One region of the Aliivibrio thorii genome, then DNA from elsewhere that is predicted to be linked to it. Evidence: predicted binding sites of a transcription regulator. Region 1 holds the regulator's gene; the other holds the start of a gene.
The links. The regulator MetJ, encoded in region 1, represses methionine synthesis genes. The targets are predictions, from matches to a motif close to TTAGACNTNTANANGTCTAA.
Positions count from the first base shown of each region.

Region 2: a site for MetJ is predicted at 7,448-7,467, ahead of metN (methionine ABC transporter ATP-binding protein MetN). Genes of this name have one in related genera too.

Region 1 covers NZ_CM170654.1:321,150-332,916, forward strand. Annotated here, with positions in the region: gene AC2IP4_RS01505 (carbohydrate porin) at 1-774, opposite strand, end outside; gene AC2IP4_RS01510 (alpha-amylase family glycosyl hydrolase) at 1,164-3,173, opposite strand; gene metJ (met regulon transcriptional regulator MetJ) at 3,303-3,623, opposite strand; gene AC2IP4_RS01520 (O-succinylhomoserine (thiol)-lyase) at 3,877-5,043, shown strand; gene AC2IP4_RS01525 (bifunctional aspartate kinase/homoserine dehydrogenase II) at 5,043-7,460, shown strand; gene leuO (transcriptional regulator LeuO) at 7,796-8,773, shown strand; gene AC2IP4_RS01535 (ISL3 family transposase) at 8,800-9,993, opposite strand; gene AC2IP4_RS01540 (AMP-dependent synthetase/ligase) at 10,319-11,767, shown strand, end outside.
Region 2 covers NZ_CM170654.1:2,252,436-2,264,202, reverse strand. Annotated here, with positions in the region: gene AC2IP4_RS10250 (ABC transporter substrate-binding protein) at 32-1,708, opposite strand; gene AC2IP4_RS10245 (proline--tRNA ligase) at 2,086-3,801, opposite strand; gene tsaA (tRNA (N6-threonylcarbamoyladenosine(37)-N6)-methyltransferase TrmO) at 3,950-4,648, opposite strand; gene AC2IP4_RS10235 (MetQ/NlpA family lipoprotein) at 4,744-5,553, opposite strand; gene AC2IP4_RS10230 (methionine ABC transporter permease) at 5,592-6,269, opposite strand; gene metN (methionine ABC transporter ATP-binding protein MetN) at 6,259-7,293, opposite strand; gene gmhB (D-glycero-beta-D-manno-heptose 1,7-bisphosphate 7-phosphatase) at 7,549-8,100, shown strand; gene AC2IP4_RS10215 (LysR family transcriptional regulator) at 8,169-9,053, opposite strand; gene AC2IP4_RS10210 (RidA family protein) at 9,223-9,606, shown strand; gene AC2IP4_RS10205 (aldehyde dehydrogenase family protein) at 9,695-11,158, shown strand; gene AC2IP4_RS10200 (membrane dipeptidase) at 11,210-11,767, shown strand, end outside.

The DNA.
Region 1 (11,767 bases):
GTCATCATCTTGAACGTTAGCTTGAGTGATGTATTTGAAATCAAAATCTAGGCTACCAAAGCCAACATCAACACCGTAATAGTATAAATCATGAGATGTTAGTGTTTGTCGCCCGTCGGTACCTGGGCCGTTATTAATATCACGATCGGTATCCGCTGCTACAATTGCAAAACCTGCCGTGTTACCTGCGATTTTAGTTTGAATACCAGCACCAACACCTGATGATTGTTTCCAGAACTCGCCAGATAGAGCACTTGCAGAACGGTTTAGATAACGTTGACCACCCCAAATAGACGTATCTTCGCCTAAGTATGATAGCCCGCCAATCTCAACAAAAGTTTCTTTGATTTCAAATTGTGCTGTTGTGTTGTCTTTTTGGCTACCAGGAGATGAATAAGCGTAAGAGTTACCATTACCGTATTCAGAACGTACAACAAAGTCAGACCAAACACCATTTGCGTGCTCGGTGTGTTTTTTGATTACGAATTCAACTTGGTTAGTACTTTTTCCATGAGTACCTGCTGTTTTGTAATCTGGTTTACCAAATTCAGTATCTACTGTTTCGCCATCTACCATACGGAAGTTCATAGATGCGTAACCGTGTACTTCCCAACCATCTGTTAATACATCTGTGCCATTAACTTTTTCAACTTTAGGTGCAGCTTCATCACCAGAGATAACATCTAATGCAAGGTCTGTTTCAGCGAATGCAGCACCTGAAAGTAATGCTGTAGAAACAGCGGCAGCAAGTAATGTGTATTTATTTATTTTCATCTTAAAATCCTATTTCCTTTTTAAAGGATATTTTGATTTGAAAATATTTACTTAACTAAGGCAGTGTAGGGAAGCAAAGTAAACATCGTCGTCGTTATTGAACGAGGGACAGATTAAAAATAAATGACGAGGTTGAAATCCTCCTTCTTTTATAAAGGGGAGGGCGTAGACTGAGGGATGAGAGAATTAGATAGGAGGTCTTCTGTTGATAAAAATCACACTTGGTAGGTGGGATTAGATTTATTTATGAGAGAGAAATCACGTAGGAAGATATTTTGAAATGGGAAATAATGCAGAAACAGGGAAAGTAAAGAAAATAGGAAATAAGCAGAAATGTGAGCTAGCTAATAATAGACCTCATTAGCTAGAAATAGTTCAGTTTCTATTCGCTATTTACACTTCGAAACCATCATTGATTTAGGCTCCCCTTGAGGAGTAAATTCTAAGCTCCATACATAATTACCATCTTCTGGAAGGTAGATTGCAGTATCTTGCCCGTAACCACTGGTAATCAACGTATTGTTTTGCCCTAATTTCGGAGATAAACCATTGGCTGTATACTGTGAAGCCCAATCTTTAGTTGCGTATTGCATTTTATAAGGGCCTCGTTTTTCGTTTATCATAACTTGATAGGTGTCATTCCCTTTGTATTGATAGGCTCTAGGTTCTTTATGACCCCAGCGAGAATCAGAGAAATCACCCACGAGATATAACGTCTCTTTTATTGGGGCGTTAGTATCAGATATCGTCGGATTATCACACTGAGCCATAAAACCACTGCCATACAGAGCTATTTCTTTTGTTGTTGCTTTAGGACCTGCTGCATTTGGTTCTTCTATCTTTAAAAATCGGCTTTCAAAGTTAGATAGAGGAATTGTATATACACCTTCGTTAGGGCTAAATATTTGGCCTGTTAATAAATCGACTAAATTACCTTTTGACGCTATCTGTTCAGCTTTAAGGGAAAGCGTTTGGCTTTGCTCTTGAGTGCTAACCATAAATATAATTGCATTATTCTCTGTTTGTTTATGGTCTATATATACCGCTTTATTTGCAATGATATTGGTTCTAACGCCTTCCGATAATGCTGGGTTTTCAATACGTAAAGTCATTAACTCTGAGACGTAGTTTTTTAAGTTAAGTTGGTCAGGTGTTAGTGTTGCAGTAAGGCCATCTATTTTGGCGGATGACCGAGCGATATGGTCATCACATAATCCTTTGATGGCGCAAGTATCTTTATTTTCTTGATTAGCAAAACCATCGACTTGATCGCCAATTTCATCTCCATAATAAAGCGTGATAGGGCCGGTATAAGCTGCTTGAAATGAAAGAGCTGCTTTGTGTCGGATCCAATAGTCTTTATCACTAGGGTCTGCTATTTCTCCTCGTTGTAATAAATCACCAAAACGGACGACATCATGGTTTCCTAGCATTAGATTTGGAGTGGCATGAGAAGGATAAAGTTCATGCATTTGCATTCCCTCATTAAGCCAATCGCCACCTTTATTCCCTACATTACTTTCATTTACCGCAAAGGTTTCTGTAACTCGAAAACGCAAAGGAAAATCGAATGCAGAGCATAATGCTGGATTTCTTTCTTCTCCATAACCTGTTTCTGTAATGTAGTTTTCGTTATTCCATATCTCTGCCACCATATAACCGAGCGGGTTAACTTGTTCGCCTTTATTATTAATATACGTCGTGTTTTGTGATGCGGTATCAACGGCTTTTCTAATGTTTATCCAAGATTCAGTAGGGACTTGGTAAGCTTGATCTAATCGCCAGCCATCAATCTTTAATTCGGATATCCAATAAGTGGCGACTTCAGAGTAAAAGTCTTCACTCTCAGGGTAATCAACTGGGTTATTGTTGCCACTCGGTAGTAAGCCTGATCGTGATGGCTTAATGAGGCCTTCTTTATGGTGACCAAATACACCATCAAATAAGACATACATTCCGCGTTTATGAGCTTCTTCTACTAATTCTTTTGCTTTTTCTAATGTGCCAAAGCGAGGATCAATTTTGAAGAAATCAGTCGCGAAATAGCCAGTTGCATCCAGCTTATCAGCCCAATGGTCTTGGCCTTCAATTGGTGCTGATTCAAAAATAGGCGTCATCCAAATGGCGTTCATACCTAATGATTGAATGTAATCTAATGAATCAATGATCCCTTGTAGATCACCATTATGATGACTCGGGCCGTAACCTGTGTCATGACCAATGCTGTTATCACCATCAACAAAGCTTTCCACCATGATTTGATAGATGCGTAAATGATTACTTTCTTCCATCATTTGAGGATTGCATTGATAGGTAGAGGTTATTTGTGTTGTTTCTGAGGTTGAGCTACAGGCGCTCAATAGAGAGGTAATAGCGAGCGCTATCGCTGTTTTTGCCATGTTATTTTTCACAGTAAGTCCTTTATAATTATAGTAGGGCACTGTGATTATTTAATAAGCAAATAAAAATGTAATCCTCCTAATTTATTTAAAAAAAGGAGGAGGCAGCAGGAGGAGGTGAAGAGTTACTTACTCGTCATCAAATGCTTCGAATTCAATGCCCATTGCGGTCATTAAAGCTTTAGCTTCTGCGGGAATATCATCAGGGCGATCTTTACGTAAGTCTTCATCTGTAGGTAAAGGTTGGCCTGTGTAAGCGTGAAGAAACGCTTCACATAATAATTCACTGTTTGTTGCGTGACGTAGGTTACTTACTTGGCGACGAGTACGCTCATCGGTAAGAATTTGTAGTACCTTCGTTGGAATTGACACGGTAATTTTTTTTACCTGTTCACTTTTTTTACCATGCTCGGCATAAGGACTTAAATAGTCACCATTCCAATCAGCCATTGCTCACCTTCGTTCTGAATTATTGTTGTTTAAAATAGGATAGGCTAATTCTAGCGATATTTACGGCTATAAGCAAAGATATATAGACGTCTAGAAGTATTGACGTCTCATTTTGTGATGGTAAAGTAGAAGAATATAACTTATGGATTAGATTATATCAGTCATCTTGAATGGAAGAGTAGAAAATTACTGCTTTATATCTCATTCAGGTAATTGGTATCAGACCACTGCCTAGCAGTTTGGAAGGGAAATTATGAGCGAGAGAAAACCTGCAACTATTGCTGTCCGTACCGGCATCGAAACTGACTCACAACATAACGCGGTTGTGCCTCCTATCTACTTATCTACCAATTATAGCTTTTCTGAGTTTGGTGATGTTCCTAAGTATGATTATGCTCGCTCAGGAAACCCAACTCGTACGCAACTCGAAACCACTTTATCTGATTTAGAGTGTGGTGCTGGGGCTGTCGTTACAAACTGCGGAACTGCTGCTCTTAACCTTATGGTATCGGCTTTACTTGGTCCGGATGATCTTATTGTGGCACCTCATGATTGTTATGGTGGTACTTATCGTTTGTTTAATACACGTGCGAACAAAGGTGATTTCCAAACTTTATTTGTTGACCAATCAAATACTGAAGCACTTGATTCAGCTCTTGCAAAAAAACCAAAACTTATCCTATTAGAGACGCCATCTAACCCATTGGTTCGAGTGGTGGATATTGCTGAAATTTGTCAAAAAGCAGCAAAAGTAGGGACTTTGGTTGCGGTAGATAACACCTTCCTTTCTCCTGTACTACAACAACCTCTAACATTGGGTGCTGATTTTGTCCTTCATTCGACAACTAAATACATTAACGGTCACTCTGATGTGGTTGGTGGCGTATTGATAGCTAAAACTCAAGAGCACGCAGATGACTTTGCATGGTGGGGAAACTGTATTGGAGCTACGGGAACGGCTTTTGATAGCTACCTAACTTTACGTGGTATTCGTACGCTTGGTGCTCGTATGCGTGTACATGAAGAAAATGCGATGGAGGTACTTAAATGTCTCCAAGAGCAAGAGTTAGTCGGCACAATTTATCATCCAAGCTTACCTGAGCATCCAGGGCATGAGATTGCAAAGCGTCAGCAAGCAGGGTTTGGTGCCATGTTAAGTTTTGAGTTAAATGGTTCACTAGAGCAGCTTAAGGTCTTTGTAAAAGAGCTAAAATATTTCTCGTTAGCCGAATCTCTTGGTGGTGTAGAAAGTTTGATTGCACACCCTGGCACCATGACTCACCGAGCGATGTCAGATGAAGCACAAGCAGAAGCGGGATTAGCTCCAACACTGTTACGTATTTCTGTTGGGTTAGAAGACAGCCGCGATTTGATTGCGGATCTTAAGCAAGCCTTCCTTATCTCTGCTGAGGTGAAGTAATGACAGGATTAGTACCACGTCAGTTACATAAGTTTGGGGGGAGTAGCCTTGCTGACCCTGAATGTTATCGCCGTGTCGCAACCATTTTAAAAGAGTATTCAAACGATCATGACTTAGTGGTTGTTTCTGCTGCAGGTAACACGACTAACAGGATTTTAGAGTGGATTGATGGTTTATCAAAAGATGGCCGCTTAGCTCATGATGTCTTGGAGTCTTTACGTCAATATCAACAAGGTTTAATTTCAGACTTATTAACTCCTGAAAGTGCAGCGCCTTTACTTGATACTCTTCATGAGGAACTTATTGCTATTGGAAAATTACACGCGCCTTTAACGGACATCCAACAAGCCGACATTCTTGGTCATGGTGAAGTATGGTCATCTCGATTACTTTCTGCTTATTTAAATCAAATTGATTTGCAAGCGGCACCTTTGGACTCTCGTTCTTTTTTAAGAGCTGAACGAGGATGTCAGCCAGAAATTGATCGCGCACTATCGTGGCCATTATTTAAAGAGCAAATGGTTCAACATCCTCATGGTCGACTTGTTATTACCGGTTTTATGGCTCGTAATCAAAACGGTGAGACGGTATTGCTGGGCCGTAATGGTTCTGATTATTCAGCAACAATTATTGGTGCATTGGCTGAAGTTTCTCGTGTAACTATCTGGAGTGATGTTGCTGGCGTATTCAGTGCCGATCCTCGTAAAGTAGAAGATGCTTGTTTATTGCCGTTGCTTCGTTTAGATGAAGCCAGTGAATTAGCTCGATTAGCCGCCCCTGTATTACATAGTCGAACACTACAACCTGTTGCTCAAAGTGCACTTGATTTAAGCTTGCGTTGCAGTTACCAACCTGAATCAGGCTCAACCCGTATCGAACGAGTATTGGCTTCTGGTCGTGGGGCTAAAATTGTTACTTCATTAGAAGATGTGTATTTAATTCAATTAGGTTTTGGGCGTGGGCAGGATTTTGAACGAGTGAAGCAAGAAGTACTTTCTTTACTGACTCGCTCTCAGTTGCAGCCTTTAGCATTAGAGGTTCAAGATGACCAATATACACTTTTATTGGCGTATACCTCTGAAGTCGTGAATGAAGCATTAGATGTTCTACAAAACTCTGCGGTACATGCTGAAATTAAATTGAAAGAAGGCTATTCAATGGTTGCGGCCGTTGGCGCAGGTGTTACTGGGAATGCCATTCATAGCCATGGTTTCTATCATCAATTAAAAAATTGCCCATTAGAGTTTGTATGTGAATCTGAGTCAGGGCTAAGTTTGGTTGCAATTTTACGTAAAGTAGATACAGCCTCGATCATTAACGCCATTCATACACATTTATTTCAAGCTCAAAAAAGAGTTGGGCTTGTGTTATGTGGGCATGGAAATATTGGCTCTCAATGGTTATCTCTTTTTACTGAGCAAAAACGTAACCTTGAGAAGCGCCATGGTATGCAATTTTCATTGATTGGTGTAGTTGATCGTCATCGTCACTGGTTAGATTTTGATGGGTTAGACAGTGCATCAATTGTAGATAAATTTGATGATGAAGCTACCGCCTATGAGCATTTTGAATGGATAGAAAAAATTGGCGCAATTCAAGGATATGATGATGTTGTTGTATTAGATGTAACGGCAAGCCCTGAACTATCACAACAGTACACTAAAATTGCGGAGCAAGGCATACACCTTATTTCTGCGAATAAAGTTGCAGGTTCAGCACCAAGTCATGAATATCAAGCAGTGCTTGATGCGTTTACAAAAACAGGTCGTCATTGGCTATATAACGCGACTGTTGGTGCCGGTCTTCCTATTAACCACACAGTAAGAGATTTACGAGAAAGTGGTGATGAGATAGTCGCATTATCGGGTATATTTTCAGGTACCTTGTCATGGTTATTCCAACAGTATAATGGTGAGGTTCCATTTACCGAGTTAGTGGATCTTGCTTGGCAACAAGGATTAACAGAACCAGATCCAAGGCACGATCTTGATGGCTCCGATGTCATGAGAAAACTTGTCATTTTAGCTCGAGAGGCAGGATTGAAAATAGAACCAACTCAAGTAAAAGTAGAGTCTCTCGTTCCTGTAGAACTCAGAGAAGTGAGCTTGGATGAGTTCTTGGAAAAAGGTGAGTCAATTAATAATGAGTTACTTGAGCGTTTAGAAAAAGCGCAAAGAGAACAAAAGGTATTACGTTATGTGGCACGCTTAAATAAAGATGGCTGCGCGACGGTAAGCATTGAAGCTCTGGTCGAGCATCATGCATTAGCTAACTTGTTACCATGTGATAATATTTTTGCAATTGAAAGTAAATGGTACCGCGATAATCCATTAGTTATTCGAGGGCCGGGTGCGGGAAGAGAGGTTACTGCGGGTGCTATTCAATCTGATTTAAATCGAATATCAGCGCTTTTTTAATCGAATGTTTTACCAGATATTTTGATGAAGCCATGCATACTTGCATGGCTTTTTTATTGATTTTGTAGGAAAAAACGTAATTGGAGTGCGTTTAGATTATTTTATGTTTTTCCTTAATTGATTGATTTGTAATTATAATTTAATCGTTAAACTAAATTAAGCATAAATTAAAATTAAAATACTTTCCATGCTATGGATTTTGTAAATCTATTCAGTGATGATAATTGAAGAATGGCTAATATATACAAGGTCAATATCTAGTAATAATAATAAAACTTGTAGCCATTTACTGTTATTTAATTTGAATAAAACTGCCCGATTGAGAGAGTCATCATATGAGTATATCAGAATCTACCCCAGAGCCAACGTCTATAATCAGTTCAGAACAAGTTTTACGTAGTGTCGATTTGAATCTATTGACGGTATTTGATGCTGTAATGCAAGAGCAAAACATTACAAGAGCAGCTCAAAACTTGGGAATGTCACAACCAGCAGTAAGTAATGCTGTTTCTCGTTTAAAGTTGATGTTTAATGATGAATTATTTATTCGTCATGGAAGAGGTATTCAGCCTACTCAACGAGCTCGTCAATTGTTTGCACCAATGCGTCAAGCATTGCAACTAGTTAAAAATGAACTGCCTAGTTCTACATTTGCTCCTGAAAGCTCAGGACGACAGTTTAAGCTATCAATTTGTAGCCCATCAGATATGCGTTTTGCCCCACGTATTTTGAGAGATATTCAACAAAAAGCCCCCCATATTAGTTTAAATCTATCTGGTGAATATGATCTCGATATAGCACAAAAATTGCGATATCAAGAAATAGATTTTGTTATTGATTACGTTCGTTTTGATGAACCGGGCTACATGAGTACTGAACTATTTACAGATGAATTAGTGGTTGTTGCTTCAGTTAATCACCCTCGTATTCAAGGAACGATAACTAAAGAACAATTAGCAAACGAAAAACATGCTGTCCCTGCCCGTGTTGAAAATACTAAAGGGTTTGCTGACCACCTTTATATGGATTCACTGTATGAACAAGCTTATAAAGGCGCAAGCATCAGCAATGTTCTGTATGTTGTATCTCAATCAGATTTAATAACAGTAGCACCTAAATGGTTAGTTAACTCAATGCAGAATCGTGAGCAATTGATAGTATTACCACTGCCGATCGAATCAAAGAGCATTCGTGGTTACTTAAGCTGGCATGACTCATACCAAAAAGACAAAGGTCATATTTGGATGAGAGATCAATTGATGCTTATCTGTGGTGAGGAAGTCGTTGCTTCAAGCAAAGGTATGATGTTTTAAGCCATATTTCCACACTAAAAAATGGTTCATCGCGGCTTTCCGGGGAAAGCCGCTTTTATCTTCATAAAGAAATAGTCTGTATCTCTGTAGCCATACCCCATTCTTTTGATCAGCTTAATTTTGTTATTTATTCCTTCCAGTGTACATGTATTTAATCGATATAAAGCCGAACTAACAATTCCGTGAAGGTATGGTTTTAACTTTCGTGCAAAACTGATTAATGGTTGGATCCCACTCTCATTTACCTGTTGCCACCATACATCCCATAGTTCTATTGCCTGCGTTTCTGAATCACAATACCAGAGCTCTTTTAATTGCTCTCCTAGCAAATGAGTCACCATTAAATCGTGGTTTACCGAAAGTATTTCATCTAGATAACTCTGTTGATTTGCGTCTAGGTTGTCTCTATTTTTCAAAAGGATCCAGCGTGAACGCTTAATCCAACGACGAGCTTTTTTGTCTTCTTTGAGTTGATTCGCTTGATCTACCCTAACTCTATCCATTACCTCTCGTCCATATTTGGCTACCACATGAAAAAGATCGTATACAATACGCGCATTAGGGCAATGAGCTTTCACTTCGAGATCGAAAGCTGTATTCATATCCATAGCTACTGCTTCGATATTTTCGGCATGCTCACCAAGCTCTTCAAAGAAAGGCCTGATATCAGTTCGGCTTCTACCTAAACCAATCCAAAGCACTTGATGTGTCTGCGCATCGGCAATCACTGTTGCATATCGATGTCCTTTAAATATGGCAAACTCATCCATCACTAGTTGACGTAATTTATCCCATGGTATGTCAGGGATAACTCGTTTAAGTCGTTGTTTATCAATGTTCTTTATCGTGTGCCAATGTACTCCAGTCAGTTCTGAAATATGTTTAATCGGCAGCAAAGGCAGCAGTTGTTCAATATATTCTATCAATCGATTAGTCAGGCGTGAGTATGGTTTAAGCCAAGATATTGCTTCCGTTTTTGTACCACATAGCGAACATGTAATGCGCCTAGTCTGAATCAAAAGTTCAACTGGAGTTCCTAATATCATAGCGTCTTTAATAGTTCGCCACTGAGTATCGTGAGTAAATTCAGAGAGTCGCCCGCAAGAGCAGAATGCTGGGGAATCAGGCTTTAAGGTTATAGATATTAATGAATCAGTTTTATGAGATTTTACGATCTGAAAACCTTTCCAGAATGATGATAAAAAAGTATTATTTGGCATGAAAACGGCAGTTTATGAAAAGTTGTGTTTGGCGATGTAACTTTACCACTAACTGCCGTTTTTGTTTTCAATTCCCGCTAATCTGCGATGAACCTAAAAAATGAGATTAAGGCAACCTATAAAAGGTTGCCTTTTTTATTGGTATTCATACGATATAAACAGAATGTAGAGTTTAAATAATTATTTTGTTAATAGAGCTATCCTGAAATGGGTTTCACACAACAATACTTACATTTTATACAGAGAAACAGTTGCCTTTTTTACTGCCACTTGTACACTTTGTACAGATTATAGCTTACACCTGTAAGCCTAAAGGTGATTCGAGATGACTATTCAAAACCTACATATTGTAAAAGAGATCCGCAAACATATTGCTAATAAGCCTAATGATACTGCATTACGTGAACGTAAATGCGGTGCTTGGAGTGACACTCAGTGTTCTGCATGGAGTGATATCACTTGGGGCGAGTTTGGCCAACAAATGGATACTCTATCTTTGGCACTATTAGCTCATGGATTGAAAATACAAGAGAAAGTAGGGATCTTCTCCAATAATATGCCTCGCTGGACGGTTGCTGATTTTGCAACGATGCAACTACGTTCAGTTCCTGTTCCTATTTATCCAACAAATACACCTACACAAGCAGCTTATATCATTAATGATGCTGATATTCGTATTCTATTTGTTGGTGAGCAAGCGCAATATAATGCGGCTGTTGTTATTTTTGAGCAGTGTCCACTACTGACTCATATTGTTGCTTTGAGTGACGATATTGATTTGAATGATCATGAAGCGGGTGTTTCGTGGAATGATTTTATATCTAAAGCTGATGCGGTTAATCAAGATGAAGTTACTCATCGTCTTGAAAGTGCTGAAATGGATGATTTACTTACGTTAATTTATACCTCTGGTACGACTGGCGAGCCAAAAGGGGTAATGCTAGATTACGCTAATATCGGTTCTCAGCTAGCAGGGCATAACACGAATTTAGCACTAACAGAGAAAGATGTATCGTTATCTTTCCTGCCTCTCTCTCATGTGTTTGAGAGAGCTTGGACTTTTTATGTATTATACAAAGGTGCAGTAAACTGCTATTTGCCAAATACAAATCTAATCAAAGAAGCGCTAACAGAAGTGAAACCGACGGTAATGTGTGCGGTTCCTCGTTTCTATGAGAAAATATTTTCAACAGTACATGAAAAAGTATCTCGTGCCCCTGCCCACCGTAAGGTGATGTTTACCTGGGCGGTAAACATGGGCGCTAAAATATCGGCGTGCAAGCAAGAAGGTCGTGAACCATCATGGGCTCTCAAGCAAGCTTATAAGGTAGCTGATAAACTAGTACTTTCTAAGTTGCGTATGATTTTAGGTGGGCATATTAATTTCATGCCTTGTGGTGGCGCTAAATTAGATGCAACGATCGGTCGCTTTTTTCATGCTCTTGGCGTTAACGTCAAACTGGGTTATGGCATGACAGAGACCACTGCCACTATTTCATGTTGGGAAGATGGTAAGTTTCATCCAGACTCCATCGGTACATTAATGCCAGGTGCTGAAGTTAAAATTGGTGAAAAAAATGAGATCCTAGTTCGTGGCCCTATGGTTATGAAGGGGTATTATAATAAACCAGAAGAAACAGCACTGAACTTTACTGAGGATGGCTTTTTAAAAACAGGCGATGCTGGTGAATTTGATGCGGCTGGTAACTTATATATTACCGATCGTATTAAAGAGTTGATGAAAACCTCTGGTGGTAAATACATCGCTCCGCAA
Region 2 (11,767 bases), 1.1 Mb from region 1:
CTTACGCACACACGACTTGAATGTTGGGTGTTTATTGACACGTCCAACGCCACTCTTCGATATTTGCGGTTAGCGGCCAGCCATGATCATGTGGTTCAGTAATTGGTTTTCCTAAATCTAAGCAATTTTTAGCCATATAAAGGTGCTGAATATTAACTAACCAAGTCCATGGGCGATCTTGTTGTATCTGCTGTTGTGCTTGTTGCCAAAAAGGCAATGATGCATCCCATGATGGTGCTTTAAGGGCTTTATCAATCGCTGAGTCGACCTGTGGATTTCGATAACCGCCTGAGTTATAGAAATCAGTATGCGCATAACGAGAGTGATAAACATAAGTTACTTCACTTGCAGAGTGACTACCAAAGCCCATAAGGACGGGAGTTGTCGTCATTTGGAGGGCAATATCATTCCATTCGAGACCTTTAACATTAATGTTAATACCGACTTTAGCCGCCATTGAACTGATTGCTAATGCCAGCTGTTCTCTGACACTATCTCCTGCTTTATACAGCAGAGAAAAAGCAGCTTCATGACCTTGTTTATCTAGCGTCCCATTATTATTACTGTCACTCCAACCCGCTTGTGCAAGCAAAGCGTTAGCATGGCTTAGGTTTACTTTTTTAGAAGTAATATCTTGGGTATCCAAACCCCAAGGCATATTATCTGCGATGGAATACGCAGGTGTTGCATAACCATCTAATAATTTATCTACAATTAATTGCTTATCAATTAAGTAATCAAATACTTCCCTTATGGCAGGGTCGGCTGTGATGTAAGTCATTTCAGCATTTTTGTTGTAGTGCATTGGCCAGACAATACCACGATTATCTAGTGTCGGTACTGACCATAGCTTATAGCCTTTGAGTGTTTGATTTGCATAGCGTTGAGGTACAACACTTAAATCTAATTGGTGTGTTTTTAGTTGAATAAAACGAGACTCTTCACTTCCAAAAACAGCGATTAACTGTGAGAAATGAGGTGTTTTCCCATAATAATATGGATTCAATTTCATACTAACGTACTGGTTTTTTACCCACTTGGTTAGGACATAAGGACCAGAGCCTACCGGGGATGAGCCATAACGAAAGCTATTATCTTGCTGTTGATAAACGTGTTTTGGAACGATTCCAATAGAGGAGAATCGGTCTAGAAATGTAATGTCACATTGAGTCAAATGGAAGGCTACCGAATAAGGAGTTAAAGGCTCTGCCATTTTTAATGCACTGAGATCATGGGTGCTGCTTTGCTGTAAAATTTGATTGTAAGTGAAAGCGACATCTTCTGCTGTCAGTGGAGTACCATCACTGAATTGAACGTCGTTTCTTAAAGTGACAATCCAGGTCAGTTTATTATTGGTTAAGCGCCATTTTGTCGCTAAGTCGCCAACAAAATTTAATTCTTTATCTCTTTTTAATAGGGTAGATTGGAATAACGGATTACCGTATTTACCCCAACCAAGGATCGGGTCAAAGCCGGAAGCGGGTTCACTACCAAGGGCAACTTTTAAAATATCTGGTTTTTTAACTTGAGGTTCAGAAGCGAATGTTGAAAGACTGAACGTAGTAAAAAAAGAAATGATTAATGAAAATAGAAAATAAATGAATAGATTTTTATTTCCATTTATTAATTTAAATAATGTATTCACAACTTGTTTCCAATATAAAAGAAGTAGTGCAGGTAAATGAGAGAATGCATTTACGAACTGCATTAGAAATTAAGTGGCGATCTAAACTCATCACACGAATATAACGATTGTTGATTCAGTTATATTTGAGACAATACGAAGCACCTTAATAAAAAGGTAATTACACATTAGTTGTTATAGTGCTAAATACGTATAGATTGATGGTAAATAATATCAGATCGAATTTGATGGTATTAACAAATAGAGAGTTAAATTCATCGGTATATAAAAATCGCAAGCCGTAGAACAACGGTAAAAAAAGAGAGCGATCTTGTTGCTGCGGATTCTATCAGTAGATGTAAAGTAATCAAGAAATAAATGAGTAAAAGTAACATTATTTCATGGATATAAAAAAGGCTAAGTAAATCTACTTAGCCTTTGGTATTTAAAAGGTGATGAAATTAGCTTAATTGAGCTTTAATGTGCTCAACGATGTTTGCAATTTCAACCACTTCTTTGCTGTTTGCACGACGGTTTTTATATTCGAAGTTACCTTCATCCATGCTACGGTCGCCAATAACAACCGTATGTGGAATACCGATAAGCTCGATGTCTTTAAACATAACACCTGGACGCTCTTTACGGTCATCAAATAGTACATCGATGCCCATTGCTGTTAGTTCTGCATACAGTTTTTCTGCTGCTTCTTTAACGCGCTCAGATTTGTGCATGTTCATCGGTACGATAGCAACCGTAAATGGTGCAAGCGCTTCTGGCCATACAATGCCGTATTCGTCGTTGTTTTGCTCGATAGCTGATGCAACAACACGTGAAACACCAATACCGTAACAACCCATCTCAAGGATAGAGTTTTTACCGTTAGCATCAAGCACGCCACAGTTCATTGCTTCTGAGTAGGCTGTGCCTAATTGGAAGATGTGACCGACTTCGATGCCGCGTTTCAGTTGTAGAGTACCTTGACCACATGGGCTTAGATCGCCTTCAACAACGTTACGTAGATCTTCAACTTGACCAAGCTGTACATCACGCTCCCAGTTAACACCAAAGAAGTGCTTACCATCGATGTTTGCGCCTGTACCAAAGTCACTCATTACTGCAACAGAGCGGTCAACGATGAATGGCAGTTCTAGGCCTACAGGACCAAGAGAACCAGCACCAGCGCCGATTAGGTCACGAAGTTGTGCTTCGTCAGCCATCTCTAGTGGAGAAGCAACTTCTTTTAGGTTTTCAGCTTTAACTTCGTTAAGTTCGTGATCACCACGGATGATAAGAGCGATGATATCAGCGTCAATTTCATCAGATGCTTTAACAAATAATGTCTTAACTGTTTTTTCAATCGCGATACCGTGTTGCTCAACCAATTCTGCAATTGTTTTTGCATTTGGTGTATCAACCGTTGTCATCTCTTGAGTAGGAGCAGCACGTTCAGTTGTTGGTGCTAGAGCTTCTGCTTTTTCGATGTTAGCTGCGTAATCAGATTCTGTTGAGAATGCGATTAAATCTTCGCCGCTTTCAGCAAGTACGTGGAACTCTTGAGAACCACTGCCGCCGATAGCGCCTGAGTCAGCCAATACTGGACGGTACTCAAGACCCATGCGGTCGAAGGCTTTACAGTAAGCATCGTGCATTGCATCGTAAGACTTTTGTAGGCCTTCTTTATCGATATCAAAGCTGTACGCATCCATCATGCAGAATTCACGTGCACGCATAACGCCAAAACGTGGGCGACGCTCATCACGGAATTTAGTCTGGATTTGGTACAAGTTTAGTGGAAGTTGCTTGTAAGAGTTAACTTCGTTACGAACAAGGCTCGTGATAACTTCTTCAGCTGTTGGGCTAAGTACAAACGGACGAACATGACGGTCAGTAAAGCGAAGAAGCTCAGGACCCATCTTTTCAGAACGGCCTGTTTCTTCCCAAAGCTCAAACGGTTGAACTACGGGCATCAAAGTTTCGATTGCACCTGCATTGTCGATCTCTTGACGAACGATGTTTTCGACTTTACGCAATACACGTAGACCAGTCGGTAGCCAAGTATATAAACCTGAAGCTAGACGACGGATCATACCTGCACGTAGCATTAGCTGGTGGCTAACTACTTCTGCGTCGTTTGGAGTCTCCTTCAGTGTTGAAAGAAGGTATTTGCTAGTGCGCATGTTTTCATCCATTTGTTAGTTATGAATATTGGAATAGCTCGACTTAAACAGTTAAATCGAGAGTTCAATCTTAGTTATGGTATGTTCTTTAATGAGAACAGGATCAATCTAAAATTAAGCTTTCTATGATATCAGCCTAAAAGCGATCTCAAAAGCGATCAATTGCAGTTACCGTGATCGAATTGCTATCTACAGTGAATTTTACGTTCAAATCAAACAAATTTACCGCATATTCTTTGTTATCAGCTTTCCCTTTTTTGTAGGCTGGGCGTGGGTCTTGTCCAAGTACTTCTTTTATGACCGCTTCTATCTGCGTTTTCTGTGGGTGTGAACTAAGTGATTTTTGGGCCTCTATTGATAAATATACATTAAGAACATCGGGTTCTTTCTCTGCAAAACCACCGAGTGCATCAGGGATAGAATCGGAATAGGGGATGTAAGGTTTAATGTCTATGATTGGTGTGTTATCCACCAAATCAACGCTGCCCAATTCTAAATAGGTTTGATTGCCTTCTTGAACCACGCCTTTTAATTCGACGGCTGACATACCAATGCCATTGGGACGAAAGGTCGCACGCGAAGCAAACACACCAATACGTTCGTTTCCACCCAAACGTGGTGGGCGAACCGTTGGTCTCCATCCCGCCTCTAAGTTTTGGTCAAATAAGAACAATAACCATAGATGAGAGAATTGCTCAATTCCACGAACGGCTTCTGGTGAATTAGCCTCTCCCACTAATTTTAAGCGAGATGTGGCGCTAGGTGCTAAGCGAGGTTGGCGAGGAACCGCAAACTTTTCTTTGTAAGGTGATTGGATAAAACCAACAGGATCGATGTGATAAGTCATTGAAGTATTCTTTATGAATAATAATCTTTAGATATTAAAAAAGGTTGACGCTCTCACGTCAACCTTTTGTAGGTTAGCTTGTTAAAAGAAGGGGATTACCAACCTTTAACTACGCCACCTTTAAATGTTTTAAGTGCTGCTTGGTAAACTTCTTCTGATTGGTATGCTTTAACAAACGTTTTTACGTTTTCAGTGTTTACGTTGTCAGTACGACCAACAATTAGGTTTACATACGGAGAGTCTTTATCTTCTACAAAGATGCCATCTTTCTCAGGTGTAAGGTTTAGGCTACTTGCGTAAGTTGTGTTGATTACAGACAGTGCTACATCATCAAGAGAGCGAGGAAGCTGTGCTGCATCCAACTCAACAATAGTGATGTTTTTAGGGTTAGCCGTAATATCACGAACCGTTGCAGCAAGACCAGAGCCATCACGTAATGTGATTAGCCCTTGTTCTTGAAGAAGAAGTAAAGAACGACCAAGGTTAGTTGGATCGTTTGGTACCGCAATACGTGCACCGTCTTCAATTTGGTCAACCGAAGTTACTTGCTTAGAGTAACCAGCAATTGGGTAAACAAATGAATTACCAGCGATTTCAATTTTGTAACCACGATCAGTCACTTGTTGATCTAGGTATGGTTTGTGTTGGAATGCATTTAGGTCAATAGAACCATCATCCAATGCGGCGTTTGGTGTTACGTAATCGGTAAAAGTTACTAATTCAACATCAAGACCGTATTGCTCTTTTGCCACTTTAGCTGCAACCTCAGCAACTTGCGCTTCAGCACCCGCCATTACACCCACTTTAATTGAGTTTGTGTTTGCTTCTTCTTGACCACAGCCAGTTAGGATAAGTGTTGATGCTAGGCCAGCAACTGCTGCCAGTTTTTTTAGATTCAATTTCATTATTTACTCCTTAAAAATGAATTCCATATTAAATAAAATTAACGGTGATCGAATTTTTTAACTAAAGAATCACCAACAGATTGAATGATTTGAACCAAAACAATCAGCATAACAACGGTCACAGCCATGATGGTTAAATCATAACGGTGGAAACCATATCGAATAGCAACATCACCTAAGCCACCGCCGCCAACCGTACCTGCCATTGCAGAGTAGCTAACTAGCGTTACTAGTGTGATAGTTACTGAGTTTAAAATAGTTGGTAGTGCTTCAGGAAGCAGTACTTTCGTAATAATTTGCAGTGGAGTTGCGCCCATTGACTGTGCTGCTTCAACTAAGCCACTTGGTACTTCAATTAGTGCGCCTTCAATCAGACGAGCCACAAATGGGATTGCACCAATAGTCAGCGGAACGATTGCCGCTGTAGTACCAATAAAGCTACCAACAATCAGTTTTGTTACTGGAATAATCGCAACCATTAATACTAAGAAAGGAACAGAGCGACCCACGTTAACAACAGCGCCAAGTGTACTATTGAATGTGGTGTTTTCCATTAAGCCACCTTTTTTAGTGATGTGTAAAACAACACCAAGCGGGATCCCAATAGCAAAACCAACAATACCAGCAACCGCAACCATATAAAGGGTTTCGCCTGTTGCGTTTAATAACAGCTTGCTGTTTAAATCAAGCCATGCAGAAATCACATCAAATGACATAACCTAATACCTCTACTTTTACGTGATGATTGCGTAAGAATGTAATTGCTTGCGCTGTTGATTCTTGGTTGCCAAAAAACTCGGCTAGCATAAGGCCAAATTTAACGCCGCCAGCATAATCGATATCTGCATTTAAGATACTGATATCAATGTCAAATTCACGAGAGATCTGGCTAATCACAGGGGCGTCAACACTGGCACCAGTAAATTCCAAACGAATAAGAGGGTAACTGCCTTCAACATAGGTTTCTTGTAGACGAGATTTGAAATCATCAGGAATTGATAAATCTAATGTTGCACGAATAAACTCTTGTGCAAGTTTGGTTTTAGGATGAGCAAAAATATCGCTCACAATGCCTTTTTCAACCAACTCACCGCCACCGATAATAGCAACTTCATGACAGATATTTTTTACTACTTCCATTTCATGGGTAATGATTAGGATAGTAATATTTAATTTTCGATTTAGATCTTTGATTAGCTCTAGAATTGACTTTGTTGTTGCAGGATCAAGCGCACTGGTTGCTTCATCACAAAGCAGTACTTTTGGATCTGTTGAAAGTGCACGAGCGATAGCAACACGTTGCTTTTGACCGCCACTAAGGTTTGCAGGATAAGTGTGGTGCTTATCTTCTAAGCCAACCAAATCTAATAGCTCAGTGACTTTTTTCTTGATCTCTTGTTTTGATTTTCCCGCTAACTCTAGCGGTAGAGCTACGTTTTCAAATACAGTTCGTGAAGCAAGAAGGTTAAAGTGTTGGAAAATCATTCCGATATTGCGGCGTGCTTTGCTTAACTCGCTTGAAGAGAGTTTTGTTAAATCAACACCATCAACAATCACTTCACCATTTGTTGGCTTCTCTAACATGTTTACACAGCGTATCAGCGTACTTTTCCCTGCACCTGATGAGCCAATTACACCAAAGATGGTGCCTTGGGCAATATGTAGGTTAATATCTTTAAGGGCATTAATTTCCTTTGCACCTTGATAAAACACCTTATTAACGCGGTTTATTTCAATCATGATTCGCCTTGAACTGCATTTTTAAATAGGGAGCTAATGTAAATAGAAAGCCAGTGTAAATAGAAAGATAACCAAGGTTAAAAAATCTGAGCGATCTCTCATTTTTTATATCCTACTGATGCTATTTCGGATATTGATTTAAGTCAATAGGTATTTTTACGTCTAGACGGCTAAACGTATAAATTATGATGCTAAGAAAGCAAAAGCGTGCGATAATTTTTTATTAACCGATTTGACTATTTAGAGGGTTTCACCTTGTCCAAACCAGCGGTATTTATTGATAGAGATGGCGTCATTAACGTTGATCGTGGCTATGTTCATAAGCGTGATGACTTTGAATATATTGATGGTGTATTTGATGCCGTTAAAAAATGCAAAGACATGGGTTACCTACTTGTATTAGTAACAAACCAATCGGGAATTGCTCGTGGTATGTTTACTGAAGAGCAATTTGAAATCCTAACGGAATGGATGGATTGGAACTTTGCTGATCACGGTATTGATTTTGATGGTATTTATTATTGTCCGCATCACCCAGAAGCAACAGTAGAAAAATACAAAGAAGAGTGCGATTGCCGTAAACCAAATCCAGGGATGTTTAACTCAGCACAGAGTTTCCTAGACATCGATATGGAAAACTCAGTCATGATCGGCGATAAGAAAGAAGACATGATGGCAGCGCAAGCGGCGGGTGTTGGTACTCGTATCCTTGTTCGTACTGGTAAACCAGTAACTGAAGAGGGTGAAGCGTTAGCAACTACGGTACTTGATAGTATTGCTGATGTGCCTAAGTTTTTGTTTGCTTAATTAAATAAAGCATACGACTGTAATTTTAGAAAGCCCATAGACTTTTAGTTTGTGGGCTTTTTTATTGGTTATTCTTTTTGATAATTTAAGTACTCAATGCATAGTTCATAGAATTGCTGAGCTTGTGGTGAGATGGTTCTGCCTGCTAACTGAAATATTCCAATTTGTCGTTCTAAGGGAGGATCGATCAGAGGGATCCACACTAACCGTGTTTCATTGGTTGGAAAGGCTAATTTAGGTAATGTGGTAATACCTATACCAAGTTCTAATATAGAAAATAATGAGGTGATATTCTCAACGGAATAGAGGGCTTGTTCGCTAAGAATGCGAGCAGGTGTTGAGTTGAGTAAAGTACACGTCCCGTTTCTTATAAAAGGCTGTTCAAGTAACGTTTGCCACTCGATTCCTTCTGGATTACTTGCAATTGGATTATCTTTTAAGCATACAACACCAATAGGATCGCTAATAAGAGGGGTAAAGTGAATTGCTTCTTCTTCTAATTGTGAATAATTACCTAATGCGAGATCAACCTCACCAGACAATAATCTCGCTTCTACTCCTGCGGCATTATCATCTATCAAGCTCACTTCTACATTTGGGTATTTCTCACTGAATGCACCAAGTACACTTGGAATTAATTTTGCAGCCACTGAGGGAACACTAGCAATCCGAACGCGTCCTTGTTGTCCTGCGGCATCTGCCCGTAAATCATTCTTTAAACGATCATACACATCTAAAAACTGTGAGATTTTAGGAAAGCAAATTTCACCAAAAGGGGTGAGTTTTGATTTATTTCCAGCTTCAAATAATGGCTGTTCTAAAATGCGTTCAAGCTCTTTAATCGACGTTGATAATGCGGCTTGAGAGCGATTTGCTCGATTTGACGCCGCACGGAAGCCTCCTTCCTCTACGACTAAAGTAAAGTGTTTCAATTGTTGTAGCTTGATGCTCATACCTTAAACCTCACTGCCATCCCTTTATTTATCGAACCCTCACTAAGGTGATAAGTTTTTCTTATCGAATGTAAAAAATTTACCGTTAGATTTATCATCTGTCAATGTGCAATATTTAACCATATTGAAACATTGTTATTACATGACGAATGAGAGCGTGAAGACTAAAATGAAAAAGCATTCAATAAAAACTGACTTATTTGCCTCTAAAGCGCCACTTGAGTGGGCAATTGTAAATAACGGAACTTTATATACCGCTCAGATCCCAATTGACCAATCCGGTGCGGTTGTTGAAGGCGGCATTGAAGCGCAAGCACGCCAAACACTAGACAACTTAGCTCATACCTTAGAGTGTGCTGGTGAATCTTTAGATTCTGTTTTGCAGGTATTAATTTATGTGATTGATAGAGAGTATTTAGTCACTGTAAATAAAGTGTACGCAGAGTACTTTAATGCACCTTATCCAAACCGTGCTGCAATGATTGTTGCAGGGTTAGCTCGAGAAGAAATGCTCGTTGAATTTGTTGTTTATGCCGCAGTCGGATCAGAATAAGCCCAACGCTTTACCTTATTAAATACTAAAGAATTCGTTTTTTATTGCTTATTTTTACAAGCAATAATCTTAGAACAAGGAAGATAGCATGACAGTTCAAACACTAAATATTCAAGCAGAGAAATCATTGTACATTGGCGGTGAATGGCAATCTGGTATCAGTACGATTGCCAATATTAACCCATCAGATATTACGCAGCATTTAGGCCATTTTGCTCAAGCAAGTGAAAGCCAAGTTCAAGACGCAATTTCAGCAGCAAAAAAAGTGCAACCACAGTGGGAGAAAACACCACTAGAGCGCAAACAAGCGGTACTGCAAGCGATTGGTGATGAGCTAATTGCACGTTGTGATGAATTAGGCCGTTTGCTTTCAAGTGAAGAAGGTAAACCTTTTATGGAAGGTCGTGGTGAGATTTATCGTGCAGGTCAATTCTTCCAATACTTTGCAGCAGAAGTTCTACGTCAAATTGGTGATAGTGCTGATTCAGTAAGACCGGGGGTTTCTGTTGAAGTGACGCGTGAAGCGGTTGGTGTGATTGCGGTGATTTCGCCTTGGAATTTCCCAACTGCAACCGCGGCTTGGAAGATAGCTCCAGCTCTCGCGTTTGGTAATAGTGTTATTTGGAAGCCTGCAAATCTAACCCCTGCTAGTGCTGTGGCACTTACTGAGATTATTCATCGTCAAGGCCTACCAGAAGGGACGTTTAATTTGGTATTAGGCAACGGTTCTCAAGTGGGTAATGCGTTAATCAATTCAAAAGAAATTAATGGTGTGAGTTTTACCGGTTCAGTAGATACAGGGCGTAAAGTGGCAGCGGCTACGGCACCAAACTTTGTGCGTTGCCAATTAGAAATGGGGAGTAAAAATGCGTTAGTGATTGCCGATGATGCGGATATTCAAATTGCCGTTGAAGCAACCATTGCAGGTTCGTTCTCTGGTGCTGGTCAAAAATGTACAGCGTCATCTCGTTTAGTTGTGATGGACGGTATTCATGATGCGTACGTTGAAGCGTTAATTAAGCGCATGAGTGAATTAAAAGTAGGTCACGCATTAGAAGATGGCATCTTCATGGGGCCAGTGGTTGATGGTAATCAATTGGATGCAAACTTTGGTTGGATAGAAAATGCACGCCAAAGTGGCGCTGAATTGGCATTTGGTGGTGAGCGTCTAAATCTTGAACATGATGGTTACTACATGTCTCCAACGCTATTTATTAACACGGATAATAAGTGGGAAGTAAACCAAGAAGAAGTCTTTGCACCAATGGCAAGCGTGATCCGAGTGTCTGATTTAGATGAAGCAATTGCAACAACTAACGATACTCGCTTTGGTTTGACGGGTGGCATTATTACTCAAAGCTTACGCACGAGTTCATTATTTAAACAACAAGCTCAAACGGGCTGTGTGATGGTGAATTTGCCTACTGCGGGTACGGACTATCATGTGCCATTTGGTGGGCGTAAAGAATCAAGCTTTGGCCCTCGTGAGCAAGGCCAGTACGCAAAAGAGTTTTATACGGTTGTGAAAACGGCTTACCAACGTCCTTATTAAAATGGATGGAAAATCTATTTAACTAGATGAAACTGAAATAAGGAGCGTGTTATGTATCAACAACGGATTGTTATCGATGGTTTGCAATACTGCAATTGGGATAGAGAGTATTTTCAGACTCTCAAAGCAAGTGGCATTACAGCGGTTCACGCCACCATGGTGTACCACGAAAATGCACGAGAAACCTTGAGTCGTTTTGCTGAATGGAACTTACGTTTTGAGAAAAATGCAGATCTAATCATGCCTGTTTATTCGATGGCTGATATTGAAGCTGCAAAAGCGGAAGGCAAAGTCGGTATTTTCTTTGGCGCACAAAATTGCTCTCCCATTGAAGATGAAATTGGTTTAGTTGAGGTCATGCGTCAACAAGGGTTGTTGATCATGCAATTGACCTATAACAACCAAAGCCTACTCGCGACGGGATGTTATGAAAAAAATGATACTGGTATTACTCGTTTTGGACAGCAAGTGATTGAAGAGATGAATCGTGTAGGGATGATCGTTGATATGTCTCACAGTGCAGAGCGCTCAACCCTTGAAGCGATTGATTTATCGTTACGTCCTATTTGTATTAGTCATGCCAACCCTTCTTTTGCTCATGATGCATTA